DNA from 4 places in the Exiguobacterium sp. s141 genome. Region 4 is predicted to be linked to each of the others. Evidence: predicted binding sites of a transcription regulator. Region 4 holds the regulator's gene; each other region holds the start of a gene.
The links. Region 4 encodes Rex, which represses fermentation and respiration genes when NADH is low (regulators of the CRP and FNR family bind a similar motif). Its sites were predicted from a motif close to TTGTGAAATATTTCACAA; they were not measured.

Region 1: a site for Rex is predicted at 2,495-2,512, ahead of pflB (formate C-acetyltransferase). Genes of this name have one in related genera too.
Region 2: a site for Rex is predicted at 2,465-2,482, ahead of cydD (thiol reductant ABC exporter subunit CydD). Genes of this name have one in related genera too.
Region 3: a site for Rex is predicted at 1,622-1,639, ahead of KNP74_RS10405 (cytochrome c oxidase subunit 2A). Genes of this name have one in related genera too.

The regions. Positions count from the first base shown of each region.
Region 1 is NZ_JACSLJ010000004.1:72,010-77,243, reverse strand. It holds gene KNP74_RS10365 (hypothetical protein) at 1-598, opposite strand, end outside; gene KNP74_RS10360 (DEAD/DEAH box helicase) at 595-1,761, opposite strand; gene KNP74_RS10355 (hypothetical protein) at 1,816-2,238, opposite strand; gene pflB (formate C-acetyltransferase) at 2,599-4,845, shown strand; gene pflA (pyruvate formate-lyase-activating protein) at 4,905-5,234, shown strand, end outside.
Region 2 is NZ_JACSLJ010000006.1:60,476-65,709, reverse strand. It holds gene KNP74_RS12355 (glycoside hydrolase family 31 protein) at 1-1,566, shown strand, start outside; gene KNP74_RS12350 (Crp/Fnr family transcriptional regulator) at 1,696-2,385, shown strand; gene cydD (thiol reductant ABC exporter subunit CydD) at 2,510-4,234, shown strand; gene cydC (thiol reductant ABC exporter subunit CydC) at 4,231-5,234, shown strand, end outside.
Region 3 is NZ_JACSLJ010000004.1:81,805-87,038, forward strand. It holds gene KNP74_RS10395 (b(o/a)3-type cytochrome-c oxidase subunit 1) at 1-947, opposite strand, end outside; gene KNP74_RS10400 (cytochrome c oxidase subunit II) at 948-1,418, opposite strand; gene KNP74_RS10405 (cytochrome c oxidase subunit 2A) at 1,441-1,560, opposite strand; gene KNP74_RS10410 (Crp/Fnr family transcriptional regulator) at 1,805-2,515, opposite strand; gene KNP74_RS10415 (aldehyde dehydrogenase) at 2,689-4,074, opposite strand; gene KNP74_RS10420 (MFS transporter) at 4,174-5,234, opposite strand, start outside.
Region 4 is NZ_JACSLJ010000010.1:8,199-13,432, reverse strand. It holds gene KNP74_RS14110 (hypothetical protein) at 1-1,793, opposite strand, end outside; gene tatC (twin-arginine translocase subunit TatC) at 1,934-2,722, opposite strand; gene KNP74_RS14100 (twin-arginine translocase TatA/TatE family subunit) at 2,726-2,944, opposite strand; gene KNP74_RS14095 (redox-sensing transcriptional repressor Rex) at 2,944-3,600, opposite strand; gene KNP74_RS14090 (ABC-F family ATP-binding cassette domain-containing protein) at 3,750-5,234, shown strand, end outside.

The DNA of each region.
Region 1 (5,234 bases), on a different contig from region 4:
GCAACATGTCGATCAGTTCCGCACAAAACTCTGGGAACTGGTCGAGGAACGCACCCGGACCGACCTCATCGGTGAAGTCGATATACAGGTCCGACACGTTACCGGCCATTTTCGCCGGAAGGGCGAGGAACGCCGATCCGAAACGCCAGCTGCCACGGATATCGAGCAGCTTGCCGAGCATAATGTCGCCGACCTCGCGCTTTTCGGGGAGGTTGACGCGATACGTCTCTTTCGTCTCCCAGTCGCGTAAGCCGTCCTCGGTCACTTCAAACACCGAACAACGCGGAACCGCCAAGCCGCGGAGCGCGTGATACAAGGCCGGGGACATGTCGGCTTTTTGATCCGCCAAATAGCGGCCGTGCGGTGTCATCCCGTCCTCGTCCGTCTCGAAGAAGACGGCCCAATCGATGAACAAGTCGCGGAATAGCTCCGCGTCTTTCAAGTGCCACGTGCCTTCCGAGGTGATCTCTTGTATATAGTTCGTCCATTGCGTGATGCGCGCGAGCGCGGCCTGCTCATACATTTTTTTCAGCTCGGCCAGCAATTCGGACTCTTCTACGAGCAAAGGGAATGGAATTACTTTCCGGTCTTTTTTCATCGGCGTGGTCCTCGTTTATTCGCAGGACGCTTGACGACCGGCGGTTTATCCTCGATTCGCTTCTCGATGACGTCGCCACGGTAAATCTCGAGTTCTTTCAATTCAACGCCGAGTTGACGGGCGAACGATTTCAAATGGGTCAAATCCTCATCTGTCACGAGCGAGAGCACGGTCCCGGCCGCATTCCCGCGTGCCGTCCGGCCTGAGCGGTGAATAAAGTCATCGATTGATTCTGGCAAGTCGAAGTGGACGACGTGCGTCACTTCCTCGATATCGAGACCACGGGCTGCGAGGCCAGTCGTGATGAGGAGCGGGTAGTCACCCTTCCGGAACTCACGAAGTGTTTCGACACGTTCGCGCTTTCCTTTCAAGCTGTCGAGCATGCGATAGTTCACTTTCATCTTGTCGAGCTCACCTTTCAACGGTGGCAAGAACGACCGGTTGTTGATGAACGCGAGCGCTTTGACGTTGTCGACGTGAGACAGGCGGCGGAGCAACTCTGGTTTATACCGGCGCGTCGTCAACATGTAGCCATAGGTGACTTGTGCGCTTACCGCCCGCTCGATTTTCACGTGGGCCGGTTCGTTCAAGAATGGGGCAGCCCAAGCTTGAAGCGTGTCTGTGAGTGTCGCCGAGACGAGGGCGATTTGATGTTCATGCGCCGTATGTTTGATGATCCGTTGGGCAGATTCTGTCAAACCGCTATCGATGATTTGATCGGCTTCGTCGAGGACGATCGTATGCGTCTCGTGAAGTTTCAATTTTTTCTTCTCAATGAGTTCGACGAGTCGGCCCGGTGTCCCGACGATCAAATGTGGTTTTTTCTTCAACCGGTCGATTTGACGTTTCAACTCGACGCCACCGATGAACGAAGCGATGCGGACGTCACCTTTCTCGGTGAAGCGTTGCGCGACCGTTTGAATCTGCATGACGAGTTCACGCGTCGGCGCGACGATGACGACTTGGATGCGGTCGTTCGACGCATCGATTTTTTCGATGGCGGGTAATAAGTAAGCAAGCGTCTTCCCGGTACCTGTCGGCGCTTCGATCGTGACGTCTTTACCGTCCAACAGAAGCGGGAACGCTTCTGCTTGGACCGGCATTGGTTCAGTAAAGCCAAGGCGATCCCAGGCTTCGTTAATAAATGGTTTTGTAAAGTTCATATCAATTCTCCTTATCGTGGGGCAAAAACAAAGGAAGCTTAAGCGCTCCCTGTCTTAGATATAGCGAACATGTTCAGTATCTTGGTCGAATGAAGAACGGAGTGTCTGTGTGAACGTCTGTCCGTCCTCGATGAGTTTGATGTGCACATCGATTTGGTCAGCCGACGCCTCGACGCCTTCGACGGTGAAGCCTTGATACACACGATACTGCAATTCTTTCGTCAACCGTTCGTATGAAGCGAGCTCTGGATACGTCGCTGCCACGTCAATCGGGCGCGAGATGAGAGCAACGAGCAAGTTATCGCGGTAGTCGATGAAATCCTCGTTTTCGATGTCGTCGTCAAACCGAATCCAAAAACCTGCATCTTCAAACTCAGTGATAAATCCGTCACGTTGTTCACCGTTTTCCTCTACTTTAAGAGAGATGCGGTCACCGGTCTTTAAATCGTGAGCGGCTGTCAATAATTCGTACGTCACGGGAAGAACCCCTTCCTCTTCTACAATGTTCTGCCTTCATTGTGTCCGATATAAGGCAAAAATTCAAGTTCTATCCCCGAGGTGTGAGGTACATCACTACGAAAACTGTATAAATCGTCACATCCCATCTGAAATGATACAGAAATGAGTTGAATCCTGCCGTAACAAGACTTATCTGTTTCAGAAGGAAGGGTTTTTGCATTATAACAGTATTTAAAACGCTTACAAAAACGGCTTTATGCCAACGTTCATGAGATTGTTACAACTTTCACAAGAATGTAAAACAAAATGTTCACGTTTTCACGTACACTCAACTTATAGAAAGCACGCAGTTATCTCAACTATGAGGAGTGACCCACAATGGCAACCGAAATTAAATCAGCCTGGTCAGGATTTGTACCTGGGCAGTGGACGAACGAAGTGAACGTCGGTGAGTTTATCCGTTTGAACCGACATGAATACACAGGGGACGATCATTTCCTCGTCGGACCGACCGATGCGACGAACCGTCTTTGGGCACAAGTGATGGAATTGACGAAAGAAGAGCGGGAACGCGGTGGTGTTTGGGCGGTCGATCAAAACAACCCATCGACAATCGTCTCGCACGGACCGGGATACTTAAACAAAGAGCTCGAGAAAGTGGTCGGTGTTCAAACGGACGAGCCGTTCAAACGTTCGATCCATCCAAACGGCGGGATCCGGATGGTCGACGCTGCCCTTGAGTCATACGGTTTCGAGCCGAACCCTGAAATCACAAAGATTTATTCGGAAATTCGCAAAACGCATAACCAAGGTGTCTTCGATGCGTATACACCTGAGATGCGGGCGGCGCGGAAGTCAGGGATCATCACAGGTCTTCCTGACGCTTACGGCCGAGGACGGATCATCGGCGACTACCGTCGTGTTGCCTTGTACGGGTTAGATTTCTTGATTGCAGAACGTAAAAAAGACTTGGCGAACCGTGGCGGTTTCTTATCAGAGTCAGATATTCGGACACGGGAAGAAATGTCTGAGCAGCTCCGGGCCCTCCAAGAGTTGAAACAACTCGGTGCGGCGTACGGATTTGACCTCGGCCGTCCGGCGGAAAATACACAAGAGGCGTACCAATGGGTATACCTTGCATATCTCGCAGCCGTCAAAGAACAGAACGGCGCCGCGATGTCACTTGGACGTGTCTCGACATTCCTCGATGTTTACGCAGAACGTGATATCGAAGCAGGTCGTTTGACCGAGTCAGACGTTCAAGAAATCGTCGACCACTTCATCATGAAGCTCCGGATTGTCAAATTCTTGCGCACGCCTGACTACAACGAATTGTTCTCGGGTGACCCAACGTGGGTGACCGAGTCAATCGGTGGGATGAGTGAGGATGGTCGCTCGAACGTGACGAAGAGCTCATTCCGCTTCTTGCATTCACTCTCAAACCTCGGGCCAGCACCAGAACCGAACTTGACGGTGCTTTGGTCGACGAAATTGCCAGAAGGATTTAAACAATATTGCGCGAAGATGTCGATTGAGACGTCTGCGATCCAATATGAGAACGACGACCTCATGCTTCCAGAGTTTGGCGACGACTACGGCATCGCCTGCTGTGTGTCACCGATGAAGATCGGGAAACAGATGCAGTTCTTCGGTGCCCGCGCCAACATGGCAAAAGCACTCCTTTACAGCATGAACGGAGGCCGCGATGAGAAGAGCGGCGACCAAATCGCGCCGGTTTGGGAGATGAACACCGAAGACGTGCTCACGTACGACAAAGTGTATGCCGACTTCGATCGGACGCTCGATTGGCTCGCCGAGCTCTACGTCAACACGCTCAACGTCATCCACTTCATGCACGATAAATATGCGTACGAACGGATCGAGATGGCACTTCATGACCCAGAAATCCTACGGACGATGGCATGCGGAATCGCCGGTCTCTCGGTCACAGCAGATAGTCTGTCAGCCATCAAATATGCGACCGTGAAACCGGTCCGCAACGAGCAAGGCATTGCTGTCGACTTCGAGACAGAAGGCGACTTCCCTAAATTCGGAAACAACGATGACCGTGTCGATTCAATCGCCGTCGAACTCGTTGAGTCGTTCATGGAAAAAGTGCGTAAGCATAAAACATACCGCGACGCGCTCCATACGCAATCAGTCTTGACGATCACATCAAACGTCGTCTACGGCAAGAAAACTGGGAACACACCGGACGGACGCCGTGCCGGCGAACCGTTCGCCCCAGGTGCGAACCCGATGCATGGCCGCGATACGAAAGGTGCTGCCGCATCGCTCTCATCAGTCGCGAAACTTCCGTTCGAGCATGCGCAAGACGGGATCTCATACACGTTCTCGATCGTACCGAAAGCACTAGGCAAAGAAGAAGTAGCTCGTGAACTCAACTTAGCGGCACTTCTTGACGGCTATATGGGCGGCGAGCATAAAGGACATCACTTGAACGTCAACGTCTTCAACCGTGAAACGTTGCTCGATGCGATGGAGCATCCGGAAGAATATCCACAGCTCACCATCCGCGTCTCTGGCTATGCGGTCAACTTCATCAAGTTGACGCGCGAACAACAAATCGACGTCATCAACCGGACGTTCCACGGTTCATTGTAAGTAATCAAGGCTTGGCGGCCTTCTTCTGAAGGCCGCTCATTCGTTAGGAGGTCATTTCGATGACAATGGGATATGTACACTCGGTCGAATCGTTTGGAACCGTTGACGGCCCGGGAATTCGTTTTATCGTCTTTTTACAAGGTTGTGCGCTTCGTTGCTTGTATTGCCACAACGCTGACACGTGGGATTTCAAAAAGAATAACCATCGTTCGGCCGAGGACGTCATTCAAGAAGCGCTCAGCTATCGTCCGTTCATGGAAGCATCAAAAGGCGGTATCACGATTTCAGGGGGCGACCCGCTCGCGCAGCCAGAGTTCTTAGAAGCGCTCTTGCGTGAAGCGAAGAAACACGGGCTCCACACGACACTCGACACGTCGGGCGCACTTCGT
Region 2 (5,234 bases), on a different contig from region 4:
TCATGGAATAAGAACTTGTTCCCGGACCCGAAAGGATTCTTGACGTGGCTCAAGCAAGAAGGGTTGCTCGTCACGTTGAACTTGCATCCGGCGGATGGCGTGCGTGCGTTCGAAGACCAATATGTGGCGATGGCCGAGGCGATGGGCATCGATCCGTCCCAAGGCGACCGCATCCCGTTCGACTTTTCCGATAAACGCTTCATTCAAGCCTATTTCGAGCAGATGCATCATCCGCATGAAGACGACGGCGTCGATTTCTGGTGGATCGACTGGCAACAAGGCTCGACGTCGAAAATGGAAGGGCTCGACCCGCTCTGGATGCTGAACCACTATCATGCGGCCGACATCGCCCGGGATGGTGATCGACCAATCATCTTCTCCCGTTATTCGGGCCCGGGCAGTCACCGCTATCCGGTCGGTTTCTCGGGAGACACGTTGATTTCGTGGGCGTCGCTCGCGTTCCAGCCGTACTTTACGGCGACGGCTTCCAATATCGGCTATGGTTGGTGGAGTCACGATATCGGTGGGCATTACCGAGGTTCAAAAGACGATGAGCTCGCCGCACGTTGGGTCGCGTTCGGTGTGTTCAGTCCGATTATGCGCCTGCACTCGACGTTCAGTACGTTCAACGGGAAGGAGCCGTGGCGCTTCGGTCTCGAGGCGGAGCGGTCGATGAAGACGTTCTTGCGTCTGCGCCATCAATTGATCCCGTACATCTATACGATGAACTGGCGGAACCACGCGGGTGCCTTGCCGCTCATCTTACCGATGTATTATGAACATCCGGATGAGGACGCGGCGTATGAAGTACCGAACGAATACTACTTCGGCAGTGAGCTCATCGTCTCTCCGATCGTCGAGCCGATGAATAAACAGCTCCACGTCGCAGCGACGAACGTCTGGTTACCAAAAGGTGACTGGTTCGATTTCTTTACCGGTCATCGCTATGCGGGAGAGAAGTCGGTTCGGGTGTTCCGGGGACTTGACGAACAAGCAGTGTTCGCGAAAGCAGGGGCCATCATCCCGATGGCACCACACCATTCGGGTCGAAACGATACCGACAACCCAGCCGATTTGGAAGTGCTCATCTTCCCAGGCGCCTCGAACACGTTCACGCTCTATGAAGACAACGGGTCGGACCGTGACTATGAGACGGGTGCTTACGCTGAGACGACGTTCACGCTTGATTGGGAGGAACGGAAACTCCACATTCACGTTACAGGTGACCGGACCGTCTTGCCGTCTGACCGTAACGTCACGTTACTCCTCCGAGGTGTGACCGGTTCTGGTGAATACAATCGAGAGACCCAGACACTGCGCCTCGAACTCGGTCCGATTGATGAAGAGATGACGGTGTCGCTCCCGGTCGAACTGACGGCAAACGATCACCGGCTCGATCGTTTGTATCGTTTCTTGGACCGCGCCGAGATTTCTTATGATTTAAAAGACAAGTTGTATCGATCGGCGGCAGCGAAGACGCGGCTCGAGGCATGGCTGTTCGATTTGCACGCGCTTGAACTCGACCGTGACCTGCAAGATGCGATCATGGAGTTGATGCTCGACTGAATAACGTGCTGTGACGAAGAGGGTGAAAGCCCCTCTTTTTTTGTCAGAAAATCGTTGGATTTTGTAAGCGTTTTCAAATTGAATCCAACTATACTAAAAGGAGAGGCAAGATAGATTGGAGGGTTCAACATGAAACCGAAATGGACCGTAGACGACTTGCGGCAACTCGATGTATTCACCAAATGTACCGCCCGTGAGCTCGAGGCACTGTTGCCCCATGTCTATTGTCGAACGTACCGGAAAGGACAGCTCTTATTCATGGAAGGCGATCCTCGGGAGCGCGTCTACTTTTTAATCAGCGGTTACGTGAAGCTTGAACGTTGCAACGAGACGGCGACCCATCAATATACGGACTACTTGAAACCGAAGCAACTGTTCCCGTATCGCGGCTTGATGACGGAACCGTATTATCAACATTCGGCGGAGGCGTTGACCGATATCGAGGTCATCTATATGCCGACGGACCGATTCGAACAACTCGTCTCTCGGAACGCGTCGATGTTACTCCATATCGTCGGACAGATGAATCGGATTCTCGACTTGCACGAACGACGGGTGCAGGACATCATCACTCCGAGTGCGACCGAACGCGTACTCAACACGATCCATTACTTGATTGAAGACCTCGGGGAACCGGAAGCAGAGGGGGTTCGCGTCCGGTGTCCGTTCACGACGATTGAAATCTCACGCTTATCCGGCACGTCACGGGAGACCGTGTCGAACATCTTATCGCGCTTACGAAAAGAAGAGGTGCTTCACTTCGATGCGCGTGAATTGATGATTGGCCATCCCGAATACTTTGAACAGTCGACCGTATGACGCCACGTGATATACGCGGCGTCTTTTGCATGTCTGGCTAAGCGAAGCGTTCGCCATGGTCGTGTGCATCAGTTATAATTAGTGAGAATCCTCACAAAGAAAAGTTTTGGATAGTATAGAAAGGATGAACGCAGTGAAACGACTGCAAGCTCTCGCTTTAGCTGAAAAACGCCATATCGTCGGACTCGTCATCGCCGCGGTGATGATCGGATTGTCGATTTTGGCGCAGGCGTATTTAATCGTCGATATCGTCGACCAGGTCTTTTTAAAAAATGCATCGTTTGAAAGCATCATCCCGGCGCTCGGCTGGCTCATTCTCGCCCTCGTCACGCGTGCTTTGTTCGGCTACATGTCAGGACGAATCGGAGCTAGTCTAGCGGAGAAAGCGAAACGGACACTCCGGTTGCAGTTGCTTGACCGTTATACATCGAATCCGATCGAGACATCTTTGTCCGGCCAGTCCGGAAAGAAAGTCAGCGTCTTCATGGACGCGGTCGATGAAGTCGACGCCTACTTCAGCCAATATTGGCCGCAAGTCATTCAAACGTCGATCATTCCGCTGCTCATTCTCGTCGTCGTCTTCAGCCAACATTGGATCTCGGGCGTCATCATGATGGTGACGGCGCCCTTCATCCCAATCTTTTTCATTATCATCGGGATTGCGACGCAGAAAAAATCCGAACAACAGATGGAGAAGATGAACCAGTTCTCCGGAAAGTTCTTGGACGTGTTGCAAGGATTGACGACATTGAAACTCTACGGTCGGACCGAGCGTGAGGCGCAAGCGATTGAAAAGAGCAGTCTCGACTTCCGCGACGCGACGATGGTCGTCTTGAAGACGGCGTTCTTGTCGGGTCTCATGCTCGAGTTCATCTCGATGCTCAGCACAGGGGTCGTGGCGCTCGAAGTGGCGCTGCAAATGGTCGTCTGGCAGAACTTGACGTTCTTCTCCGGCTTTTTGATTCTCGTCTTGGCTCCGGAATACTATTTGGCCATCAAAGACCTCGGCGGTGCGTTCCATACCGGACGCGGCAGCATGGGGGCGGCCGATCGTATTTTCGAGGCGCTCGACGCACCGGATGAACGTCTGCAGTGGGGCGACCGGACGTTGACGAGCCGGACACCCGACCTCGAGCTCGACGAAGCATCATTCGCCTATGAAGGGGGGCGTTTCACGCTCCAGCCTTTAAGCGGCGTGATTCCTGCCGGTGCCCACGTGGCGCTCGTCGGGGCGAGCGGGTCCGGGAAGACAACCGTCTTGAACGTGTTATCGGGGCTCGTCAAACCTGACAGCGGACGTGTCCTCGTGGACGGTGAACCGCTCGAGACGTACACCGATACGTCATGGTATGACACGATTGGCTATATCTCACAAAATCCGTATTTGTTCGCCGGCACCGTCGCCGATAATATCGCCCTCGGTGAGGCGGCGGACGAAGCGAAGATTCTCGAGGCGGCGACGGCAGCCGGGTTGAACGATGTCATCGCTCAGTTGCCGAACGGTCTTCATACCGAACTCGGTGAAGGGGGTTACGGCTTATCCGGAGGCGAACGGCAGCGGCTCGCCTTGGCCCGGGCCTTCTTGAAACGTCCCGGCATCATCTTGTTCGATGAACCGACGACCGGACTTGATTTAGTGACCGAACAAATCGTTCGGCGCTCAATCGATGAGTTGTCACGTGAGTCAACGCTCGTCACGGTCGCGCATCGTCTGCATACGATCAAACAAGCCGATGCGATTTGGTTCATGGACGAAGGGCGTCTCGTCGCCCAAGGCACACATGACGAACTGCTCAGCGTTCCGCAATACGCTGACTTATTCACGCTACAGAAAGGGGTGAGAGGATGAATTCCCTTTGGACGATCACGAAATGGATGATGCGAGAGAAAAAGGATATCATCCTCTCGGTCTTCTTTGGTTATGTCGCTGGCATCGCAGCCGTCGCTTTGTTCGCGGCGAGCGGATACCTCGTCTCACGGGCTGGGCTCGTGCCGCCGCTGTATGCGCTCATGGTGCCCGTCGTTTTGATTAAACTGTTCGGTGTGATTCGGGCGAGTGCGCGCTATCAGGAGCGTCTCGCCTCGCACCGGGCGACGTTCACGATTTTGAGCGAACTCCGGGTCCGATTTTATCGTCAACTCGAGCCGCTCGTCCCGAGCATCTTTGCCAAATATCGGAGTGGGGACTTGCTCGCTCGCGTCGTCGGTGACGTCGAGAGCTTGCAGAACTATTTTTTACGGGTGTTCTATCCGCCGATTATCTTGGTACTCGTCTTCTTGAGCACGATTTTCTTCGTCACATACTTCTCGGTCTGGGTCAGCGTTTGGATCTTGTTCGGCGTCTTCGTGACCGGTTTTTTGATCCCGGCCTTCTTCGCCCGTGTCCGTGCCAAGCATGACCGGGAACTCCGTACCTTGCGAGGAGACCTGTCGAGTGGGATGACGGAGATGATGTACGGCTATCGCGACCTGTTGTTGCACCATCGGCTTGGTCAAACGCGCAACGAACTGCTTGAACAGAGCGACCGCTACGCCGATGCCCAAAAACGAGATGTGACGAACCAGTTCTTCAACTCCTCGCTCGTCGTGGCGGCGTCCTTACTCGTCTCATGGGGTGTTTTGGCCATCGGGGCCTATCTTGTCGTCGACGGGGAATTAAATGGCCTCTTCTTGGCCATGCTCATCATGATGTCGCTCACCGCGTTTGAGAACGCGACACCGATGGCAGTCTTCCCAGGCCACTTTGCTGACAGCAAGCAAGCGGCCGATCGACTGCTCGAAGTGGTCGAGCCGAGTGAAGCGATTGTCGCTGCCGAGTCGGCCCGTACCGACGTAGCGCTCGAGACAGC
Region 3 (5,234 bases), on a different contig from region 4:
AACGCTGTCATGAACGATGGGATGACGACGAGGAACGTCAGGATGACTTGAACGAACTTCCAGAACGGTTCAATCCCTGGTTCCGTCAACTGGTGGTGGAATCCGACCGGGAACGAGAACAGGAGGAACAACAGGAACGCCATCCGGGCGAGCGCATCCGAGAAAATTTTCCCGCCGATGACTTTCGGCACGACCGTATACCAGACGATATAGGCCGGCATGAGCCAGAAATAGACGAGGGGGTGACCGAAGTACCAGAACAACGTCCGTGATAACTCGATTCCGACCGTGTCTTTCCATCCGAGCGAGAGCGGGAGCAGTTGGAATAAAATCGTTCCGGCGACACCGAGCGTGGCGATGACCCACAAGAGCATCGTCATGATACTCATATACGCTGGAAGCGGCGGATGCACGCCTGGATTTTCCCGTTTATAGTCCGCATACATCCGGAACATGGCGAACGCCGACAACCATGTCCCGACGACGAACAAGACGAGACCGATATAGAACACTGGATCGGCCATGAGTGGCGCGTAGAACGTATACAAAACGGTCGCTTTATTGGCAAGCACCATGATTGTGACGAGCACGGCACCGGCGATAATCATCCAAAACCCGAGCCAAGCAACCCGTGTCGGAAATGACTCAAAGCGTCCGAACGACTTAGCGAGCAGCGCGTAAAGCAGACCGATAATAAACATTGTCGTGAAAACGAGACCGAGCATGATGCCGTGCGCGGTCAAAAGTTGATAATAACCGAACACTTCCGGGATGACGCCCGTTCGGATGAGCGTCTGCATGAGTCCTGCCAAACCGCCGATTAAGACGGCGAGGACCGAAATGACGACATGGGCATAGGCGAGGCGCGCTTCTTTAACACCGATACTTGGTACCGGTACGCCGCGTTCCATTTCCCACTGTTTTAATTTTGAGGCTACGTCATTCATTTAGTCCACCACCTTAATTTTTGTCGACATCATGTGATGTCCGGTTCCACAGTATTCGTTACATAGAATCAAGAATTCGCCTGCTTCTTCGAACGTATACGTGAGCGAGTTGATGTGGCCTGGCACGACCATCATATTGACCGGTGTCCCTGTCAATTGGAACCCGTGGACGACGTCCGGTGACGTGACGAGAAACGTGACTTTCGCCCCTTTTGGTATTTCCACATTGCCCGGTGTGAATGTGAACGCTTGGGCGACCATGACGAGCTCATACTCGTTGTCACCGATTTTATGAAGCCCCGGTTTGTCGAACGGTGCAGTTTGATGCACTTTTGCCGGGTCGATCAAATCGGCGTCCGAAGCCGGCTGATTCCCTGCCGCAAACGCAGAGATACCGAGCACTGTCAAAAAGACGCCTAATAGAATAATGCCGAATACTAACCAATACTTCTCAAGTTTATGAATATGCATCGTGCTTCCCTCCTCTTGCTCGTTATCGTGTCACAAATAAGTAAAAGACCGACGACCACATGGCAATGATGACGCCAGCGACAATCATGACCGATGTGAACGTGCCTTTTAAGTTCGGTTCTTGTCCATCGTTTTTCTCCACGTGAAGGACCCCTTTCCCTTTGATTTCCACTTTCATTGTATGAAAAGGGGCACTGATTAATATGTGACATTTGTCACTTCAAAAGTGACAATCACATCAAATTTGCGTAGTTTCCACACATAAAGTTCACATTTGAAAAAAAGGCATACAAAAAGGCGATTGCTCCGACATAAGTCGGTCCAATCACCTGTTCATGTTCTCATGTTGTGACGCCGCACGTTTTTCAATGCTTATGAACGGCAAGTCAAAGCCGACAAATACCGGCGGGACAGCCTTCGCAGTAACATAGCTCTTTTAGGAAATCGATGTCATGCAACACCATCGATGTCGGAGTCGTCGTTAACACGCCTTCTTTCCGCCACTGGTTCATCATTCGATTGACCGTTTCGCGAGGTGCACCGATCAATTGTCCGAGTTCGCCGTCAGACGGATGTCTCGGAACTGTGACCCCCTCTGTCTCCTCTACGCCGTGCATTGCCGCCATGCGAAGCAACGTCGAGGCGAGCGCCCCTGGCTTCCCATACAGCAACAAGTCACGCAACTTCATCTCGGACTGTTTACGCATCATCGAAGTCCAACGCAACACCTCCGTAGCCAGCTGCGCGTCTTGACGCACGAGCTCGTCCATCTCTTGTTTTGAAATCCAGCCGATGACACTGTCCTCGGTCGTCTCGATACTGTAGGAGCTCGGGAATACATCGTCGATGTCGAACTCTCCAAAGAAGTCGTCAGCGCCGTATATGAACATGATGAGCGAACTCCCTTTTTTCGTCAGTTTCGTGAATTTGACGGCACCGCTCTTCAAATAAAAGAACTTACTGCATTTTTCTCCTTCCCAACAAACGATACTCGCTTTTGAATATTCTTGAAACGTCATCATCTCGAATAAGAGCTGTTTCGTCTCTTCTGAGAAGACGAAGCTGTTCGGTTGGGTCGTCCCACATTTCATAGTCATGTTGTCTGCTCCCTCCACTGGTCTCATGCCTAATCTGGCCTCGTGCGTGATATATGGTTTTATTATACAGGAGGGCAATGGGCATTTTCATAAAAGTATGTGACATTTCAAACAATCTTCTTATTTTTTCGTTCACAAAAAAAAGACTGCAGGCTCTCTGCAGTCTAATCCAATCATCGGTAGACGAGTCGAATCAACTTCTCGGCTCCTTTGAAGTTCGGATAACGAACCGGAAAATCAAATTTCGTCGTATTGCGTAAAATCGATTTGGCATGGCTGAACGTCTCAAAGCTGTAGCGACCATGATACGAGCCCATTCCGCTCTCACCGACGCCACCGAACGGCAGGTTCGGGTTCGTCAAATGCATAAGAACATCATTGACACAACCTCCGCCAAACGTGAGATGCTTCATCACCTTCTGCTCCACCTCTTTCGTCTCAGTGAACAAATAGAGCGCGAGCGGGTGTGGGCGCGCTGCAACGAAATCAATCACTTCATCGAGTTGACGATACGTGAGTACCGGTAGAATCGGCCCAAAAATCTCATCCTTCATAACGTTTGCGTCTTCTTCGATGTCCGTCAATACAGTCGGAGCGATCTTCAATTGATCTCGGTCGGTCTGACCTCCGAAAAATACGTCGCCTTCCGTCAAATATCCGGTCAAACGGTCGAAATGTGTCTCATTGACGATTCGTGTGAACCGCTTCGTCCCGACGCCATTCCCGAACATCGTGAACGCTTCACGTTTAATGGCTTCGAGGAATACCTCTCGTTTCGATTCATGGACGAGGACATAGTCTGGAGCGACGCACGTTTGCCCGGCGTTCATCCATTTGCCCCAAGCGATCCGTTTCGCCGCAATCTCGATATTGGCATCGTCATGGACGATGGCCGGCGATTTCCCGCCGAGCTCAAGCGTGACCGGCGTCAAATGTTTCGCCGCCGCCTCCATGACAATTTTTCCGACCGGTGTCGACCCAGTGAAGAAGATATGGTCCCACTTCTTTGCGAGCAGTTCCGTCGCCACGTCTTTATCTCCTTCGACGCTGACGACGTAGCGGTCAGTGAACGCCCGTTCGAGCACTTTTGTGATTATTTGGGCGACGTTCGGTGTCAATTCCGAAGGCTTCACGACGGCCGTGTTCCCTGCGGCAATCGCTCCGATGAGCGGTGCCATCGCCAATTGAAACGGGTAGTTCCATGGAGCGATAATCAGTACCGTGCCATAAGGTTCATACATGACCTCACTTTTCGTCCCGAGATGAATCGAAGCACCGCGGACTCGCTTCGGGCGCATCCAACGTTTCAACTCACGAGTCGTCCGTGTAATCTCATCGTAGACGAAACCAATTTCCGTCGTGAACGCGTCGAGTTCCGATTTGTTCAAATCCTGCTCCAACGCTTGGAGAATTTCGGCCTCATGATGTTTGATCGATTCTTTTAAAAACGTCAGCATACTGAGACGGAATGCGAGCGATTTGGTCGCTTGGGTCCGATAGAAACGACGTTGTTTACGGATGAGCTCTTCGATGGTCAACTGTTCGATTGGTGCGAGCATAAATCTGCCTCCCTTAGATGATAGCGCTAGCTTCATCTTATCATTTTCTCTTGGCCATCGACCATTTTGAACCTTCGCTCCGCACACTCTCGGTCTGCCTTATCTCACGGGCACGTTCCGCTTTTTCGCTTGTTGCATCATGACGAGAACCAACCCGGCGGCGAGCAAGATGCCTCCGGTCACCGTGAATTTTTGCGTCACCGTGATGGAAAGCCAGCCTAAAAAAGCCGATCCCGTTACCGTCCCGAGCGAGAAGAAGGCATAAAAATATCCGTAGGATTTGCCACGGTTGGCATGGTTGGTGGCTTTGATCAACATCGTGTTGATGGCTGGGAACAAGATCGCGAAACCGACACCGTACAAGGCGAGCACCCCGTATAAGAGACTAGATGTCTCGGCACGGCCGATCAACAGTTGGCTCACACCAAGAATGCCGACACCGAGTGCCGCAAGTTTCGCTGGTTCGATTTGATCGAACAAACGGTTCGTCGGTAACACAAATACGAGCACCGCCATGATTCCGAACGTACTAAGCAGTGTCCCGCTCAAGCGGGAGTCATAGCCGAGCGACTGTACATAAAGTGGTAGCAAGAACGCGATCGCACCTTGCGAGAACATTAAAAGGAAGGCACCGATATACGCCTTCACGACGTCACGTTCAAGCCGTGATTTCCCTTCCTCTTGACGGCTCGATGTTCCGAGCGACAGTTTCGACGGACGTAAAAAGATGAGTGCGAGTAATGCGACCATCGCCCCATAAAACGCGACGTATGTGAAAACGACGGGGACGGTCGTTCGACTCGCCATGATCCCACTGAACGCCGGCCCGATGATGGCCGCCAACCCGACAAAACTGCCGGTCAATGCCACTTTCTTCCCTTGACGGTTCGCTGCGGTCAAATTGGCAGACAACGTGAACGCGGCCGGTACGATCAAGCCGGCGACGAACCCGTGCACGATGCGGACGATGAGAAGCGTCGTCGATGTGTCGACGAGATGGTATGACAATAGACTGAGGCTCGATAGCCCGAGACCGACGAATAAGATGACGATCGGACCGATTCGGTCAGTCCAGATCCCCGATAAAATGTTGCCGAACGTGTTCGACAACGAATAAATGGCAATGACGAGTCCGGCGATGAACGGTGTCGCACCGACCG
Region 4 (5,234 bases):
CGATAGGCTTGATCGGTACTCGATGTGACGTTGATGGATTTGTCGTACATCAACGGTGTCCGAGTCCACGTAAAGACAGGCGGTTCCACTCTTGTATCCACGGTTGTGAGCCGGAACGCTGAAGCGGGTGCCTCTTTCAATTTAAAGTAGACTTTTGTTCCGATGTCTACAGGCATCGTATTGAACTCTTTAATCGAAATGAGTCCGTCTTCATCTGCCTGCTCGTTCGAAATTTCGTAGTATTTGCCACTGCGAATCAACACATCCACTGCGGCGTTCGGCGTCGTTTTCAATGTGACACCTGAAGTGACCGTTTTCGTCAGAACCGAGATACCATTTGATGAAGTATCGTCACTTTCTTTGACCGTCTGAAGTTCAATCGGATCGGCGTAAACACCTGACCCACTACCGATTTTCACAGTCACACGCGATCCAGGTGTGAACCACCGCGCCGGTTGCCACGTGTAACGCCCCGACTCATCCGATTGGACCGTCGCCGATTGATAGTTCAACAATGAATCCGATGAGTTCGATTGATACAAGTTTTTCGTCACACTGACAAACACCGGCGTGTTCGGTGTCGTCTTCCCGCTAATCGGACCTAAGACACCGGTTGGCGGGTCGAGCGTGAGCGGCACATAGTTCGATGCCCATAAGTCTAACCGGCGCTCAAAATCGTTCCACTTAAAAATCATGTCATACGACTCATTCGTCTGTAACGTCAGTTTCCCTTGCTCCCAAACGAACGGGTCGTCTTGATAGGCTAAACGTGCCGTCAGCTCAGTCGCTGGAATCGGTAAGGCCGTACCATCGACGAGCGTGGCCGTTCCGTTGACGTCATATGGACGACCTACCTCATAGCGATTCGTCGTTTTCGGCACATTGACATTCAGTTGCCATGGTGCTTTCCATAAAGACTCCGGCGTGTACACTTCCGTCTTCTTCATACCAAAGACGTACCACGGACCGTGTTGTCGAATGTCAGCATCATCAATCGGTGCCTCTTTCCACTCATTCGTGCTGACGTTATAACTGACATAGAATGTCGTATACATTTCTCGCGTCATGAAGTAGTAGGTGCCGTCTTTCCACGTAAGGTTACTTACGTTTGGCGCATCTTTCTCAATCCATCGTTTCGTCGCCAAATCGAAAATAAACATGTGCTCCGAGTCATCACTTTTGATCACGAACCATTGATTCGCTTCTTTCATGTGACGGGCCCACCTCACCTGTCCTGAATAGGAACTGATTGTCTCAAGCACTTCTCCTGTAACCGTCCGCTTCGTCACTTGACCGTCGGCGAACGCGAGGACGTTCCCATCATCGAGCAGACTGTATACCGGATCGCTGCCTTTCGTGAGCGATCCGAGAATATCACCTGACGTCGACGTGATGATATACTTTTCGTCATCAGCCCATAACATCATTCCTGTTGTTATATTCGTTGAGACGAGTCGATTCTCACTTCCTGCTTCGATTGGGAATGTTGTCGCCACATTCGTACGTATATCCCACATCACCCACTCCGGCCATCCTTTTAACATAAATCGGCCGTCTCCGATGGCATACATATTATAAGCAGCAGACACGCGAATCGGTAACGTATATTCCTCACCGGTCTCAATGTGAACTAGCGTCTCCGGATCTCCCGAACGCCACACATACCCACTATCTCCTACGACTTCTCCTGCCGGAATGATTTCCGGTTTGGCATAGTCTTCTGCTCGGACTTCAACTCCCGGTGCTACCATCATGACGAGCACCACGAGCATGCTCCATAACCACTTGTTCATTACTCTCCTCATTTCTGTTTATGAATGCATAACTTTCAAAAATAATCCATTTTTTGATTTAACCCTCCTAATTTTAAGTTGTTTTTTCAAAATTGAATAGCCCTAAAATCAAAAAAACACCACGTCGCATGACATGGTGTTCACTTCTCATTCATTTGTTTCATCAAATCCATCTGTTCTTTCACCATCGCCTCTTTCTCACGTCGGAGCACGCCCCTGTACGTGATGCGTGAGATTGATAAGCTAATCTCATACAAGAAGAAGAGCGGCAGTGACACCATGAGGTGCGACGTCAAATCCGGCGGCGTAATGAAAGCCGCGACGACGAACAAGGCGAAGTAGGCGTACTTCCGAATCGATGACAGGAAGTACGGAGTCACGACACCGATGCGCGTCAAGAACATCGTCACGACCGGCAACTGGAATAACAGTCCGAATGGGATGGTCAGTTGCAGCAAGAACGTGAAGTAGTTCGACGCCCCGATGATTTGCGTCAGACCAAGGTCTTGCCCGAGGTCCGTCGAGATATCGAGGACGAGCGGGAACAACCAATAGTAGGCAAACGCTAAACCGACGAGGAACAAGATAAAGATGATCGGAATATAAGCGAGCGTCGCTTTCCGCTCGTTCGGATGCAGACCAGGTGCGACAAACGCCCACAGTTGATACAGTAGAAACGGACCAGCCGCGACGAGCCCGATGACGAGCGCCAAGTTCAAGTAAATCATGAGCGGGTCCGCGACCCCAAAGGCGTTCAGTTCAAGGCCTCGTTCGACGAGGTCGGCCTGGAGATAGGCGAGCACATATTTGACACTCGGCAAAGCAATCAAAAAGAAGGCAAAGACGACAAATGCCGACAGCATCAGTCGTCTCCGCAGCTCTGTCAAGTGGTCGGACAGTGCCCGTTCTTGATCAGGTTGATGGCTCATCGCTTACTGCTCTTTCTTCTCAATTTCTTTCTTGTCTTTCTCGTCATGCTCGTTCATCATGCCACTCGTGGCGTTTTTGAACTCACGGAGCGTCTGTCCGGCGGCACGGCCGAACTCAGGCAATTTCTTCGGCCCGAAGATGATAAGCGCGATAATCGCGATGACAAACAGACTTGCTCCGCCTGGAATACCGACGACGAGTGACGATAATAGTAATTCCATTATTGGTGGACCCCCTCAGCAGATGGATAGTGTTGCATAAAGTAAATGAGCGACTGGAGTTCGATCGACAAGTCGATATGATGGACGCGGACCGTATCCGGCACCGTGAGACGGGCCGGCGTGAAGTTCAAGATGCCTTTGATACCGAAGCGGACCAAGTCATCCGCGACAGGCTGTGCATAGGCAGACGGCACCGTCAAAATGGCGACGTCAATCTTGTTTTGCTTCATAATCTGTTCCATCTCATCGACGTGATGAATCGGGACACCGGACATCGTCGTGCCGACTTTTGTCTCGTCTGCGTCGAACCCGACGACGATATGTGTGTTATTGTTTTTAAGGAAGTTATAGTTGACGAAAGCTGTCCCGAGATGACCAACCCCGACCAAGGCGACGTTCGTAATCTCGTCCTGATTCAGTGTCTTACGGAAAAAGTCTAACAGATACTGTACGTTATAGCCATATCCCTTTTTACCGAGCGCACCGAAGTACGAGAAATCGCGACGGATCGTGGCCGAATCGACCTTGACCGCCTCGCTCAGTTCAGCAGAAGAGACACGCTGTTTTCCTGATGAATGTAGGCTTTGGATAAACCGATAGTATAGTGGCAACCGTTTGGCTGTCGCTTGCGGAATCTTTGGTTCGTTTTGACTCAACGGAAAGAGCCTCCTTTTTACGACGCGTTTCAAACGAATCTAATTTCATACACCTTGATTGTAAACGAATTCACATGACCACTCAATGAATATACCTGAAATGGGGAAGAAATAAAGTATACTAAATAGAGAGAAAGGGGTTTTTTCACTTGATCCTACTGCAAGTCAATAACTTATCGAAATCATTCGGCGTCGAGCCGATTTTAGAGAACGTCAAACTCGAAATTCAAGAAGGCGAACGCGTCGCCCTCGTCGGCCGGAACGGCGCGGGCAAATCGACATTGCTCAAAGTCATCGCCGGGGAATACAACTACGACTCGGGCGACATCATGAAGCCGAAAGATGTCACGATCGGCTATCTCGCCCAAGATTCAGGGTTAGAGTCGAACGAGACGATGTGGAACGAGATGCTCACCGTCTTCACCGATTTGATCGAACAGGAGAAGACGCTCCGCCGTATGGAACAAGACATGGGTTCTGAACGCATCTTGAACGACCCGGCCGCCTATGAGCGCCTGCTGTCGTCTTACGATGAAGAACAACATACGTTCAAAGACCGCGGCGGCTATCAATACGAGGCGACGATCCGCTCTGTGCTTCACGGGATGCGCTTCTATCCGGACGACTTCGAGCGCCGTATCGATACGCTCTCCGGTGGACAACGGACACGTCTCGCCCTCGCGAAGATGCTCCTGCAAAGTCCAGACCTGCTCATCTTGGATGAGCCGACGAACCACTTGGACATCGAGACGCTCGGCTGGCTCGAGAAGTATTTGAGTGGCTATAAAGGCGCCGTCCTCATCGTCTCCCACGACCGCTACTTCCTCGACCGTGTCGTCTCGGTCGTTTATGAGTTGTCACGCCATCGGAGCCGTCGCTTCGTCGGCAACTATACGAAGTATCTCGAACAGAAGGCCGCCATCTACGAGCAAGAGAAGAAGCAGTTCGAGTCCCAACAAGAAGAGATCGCCAAGATGCAGGACTTCATCCAGCGTAACATCGCCCGGGCGACGACGACGAAGCGGGCTCAGAGCGTCCGCAAACGTCTCGAGAAAGTCGACCGTATGGAAGCGCCGGACGGTGATGAGCGCAGTGCCGTCCTCTCGTTCTCAATCAAACGTCAAAGCGGGAACGACGTATTGAGTGCGAGCGATCTTGCCATCGGCTATGAAGAACCGATCGCCCAACAGCTCCGCTTCCAATTGCAGCGCGGCGAATCGGTCGCCCTCGTCGGCCCGAACGGAGTCGGCAAATCAACGCTCCTGAAAGTGTTGACGAAACAACAGCCGCCCCTTACCGGTGACATCCGCTACGGCACCGGCGTCGAGATCGGCTACTACGACCAGGAGCAACAGAACTTGTCGGATGCCAACCGCGTCATTGACGAGATTTGGAACGACTGGCCGCTCATGCGTGAACAAGAAGTCCGCAGCCTGCTTGGTCAGTTCTTGTTCAGCGGTGACGACGTCATGAAGCGCGTCCATGAACTGTCGGGTGGAGAGCGGGCCCGCTTGACGCTCGCCAAGTTGAAGCTCGAGCAACCGAACTTGCTCATCTTGGATGAGCCGACGAACCACTTGGACCTCGACTCGAAGATGATCCTCGAGAACGCCCTCGTCGACTACCCGGGCACG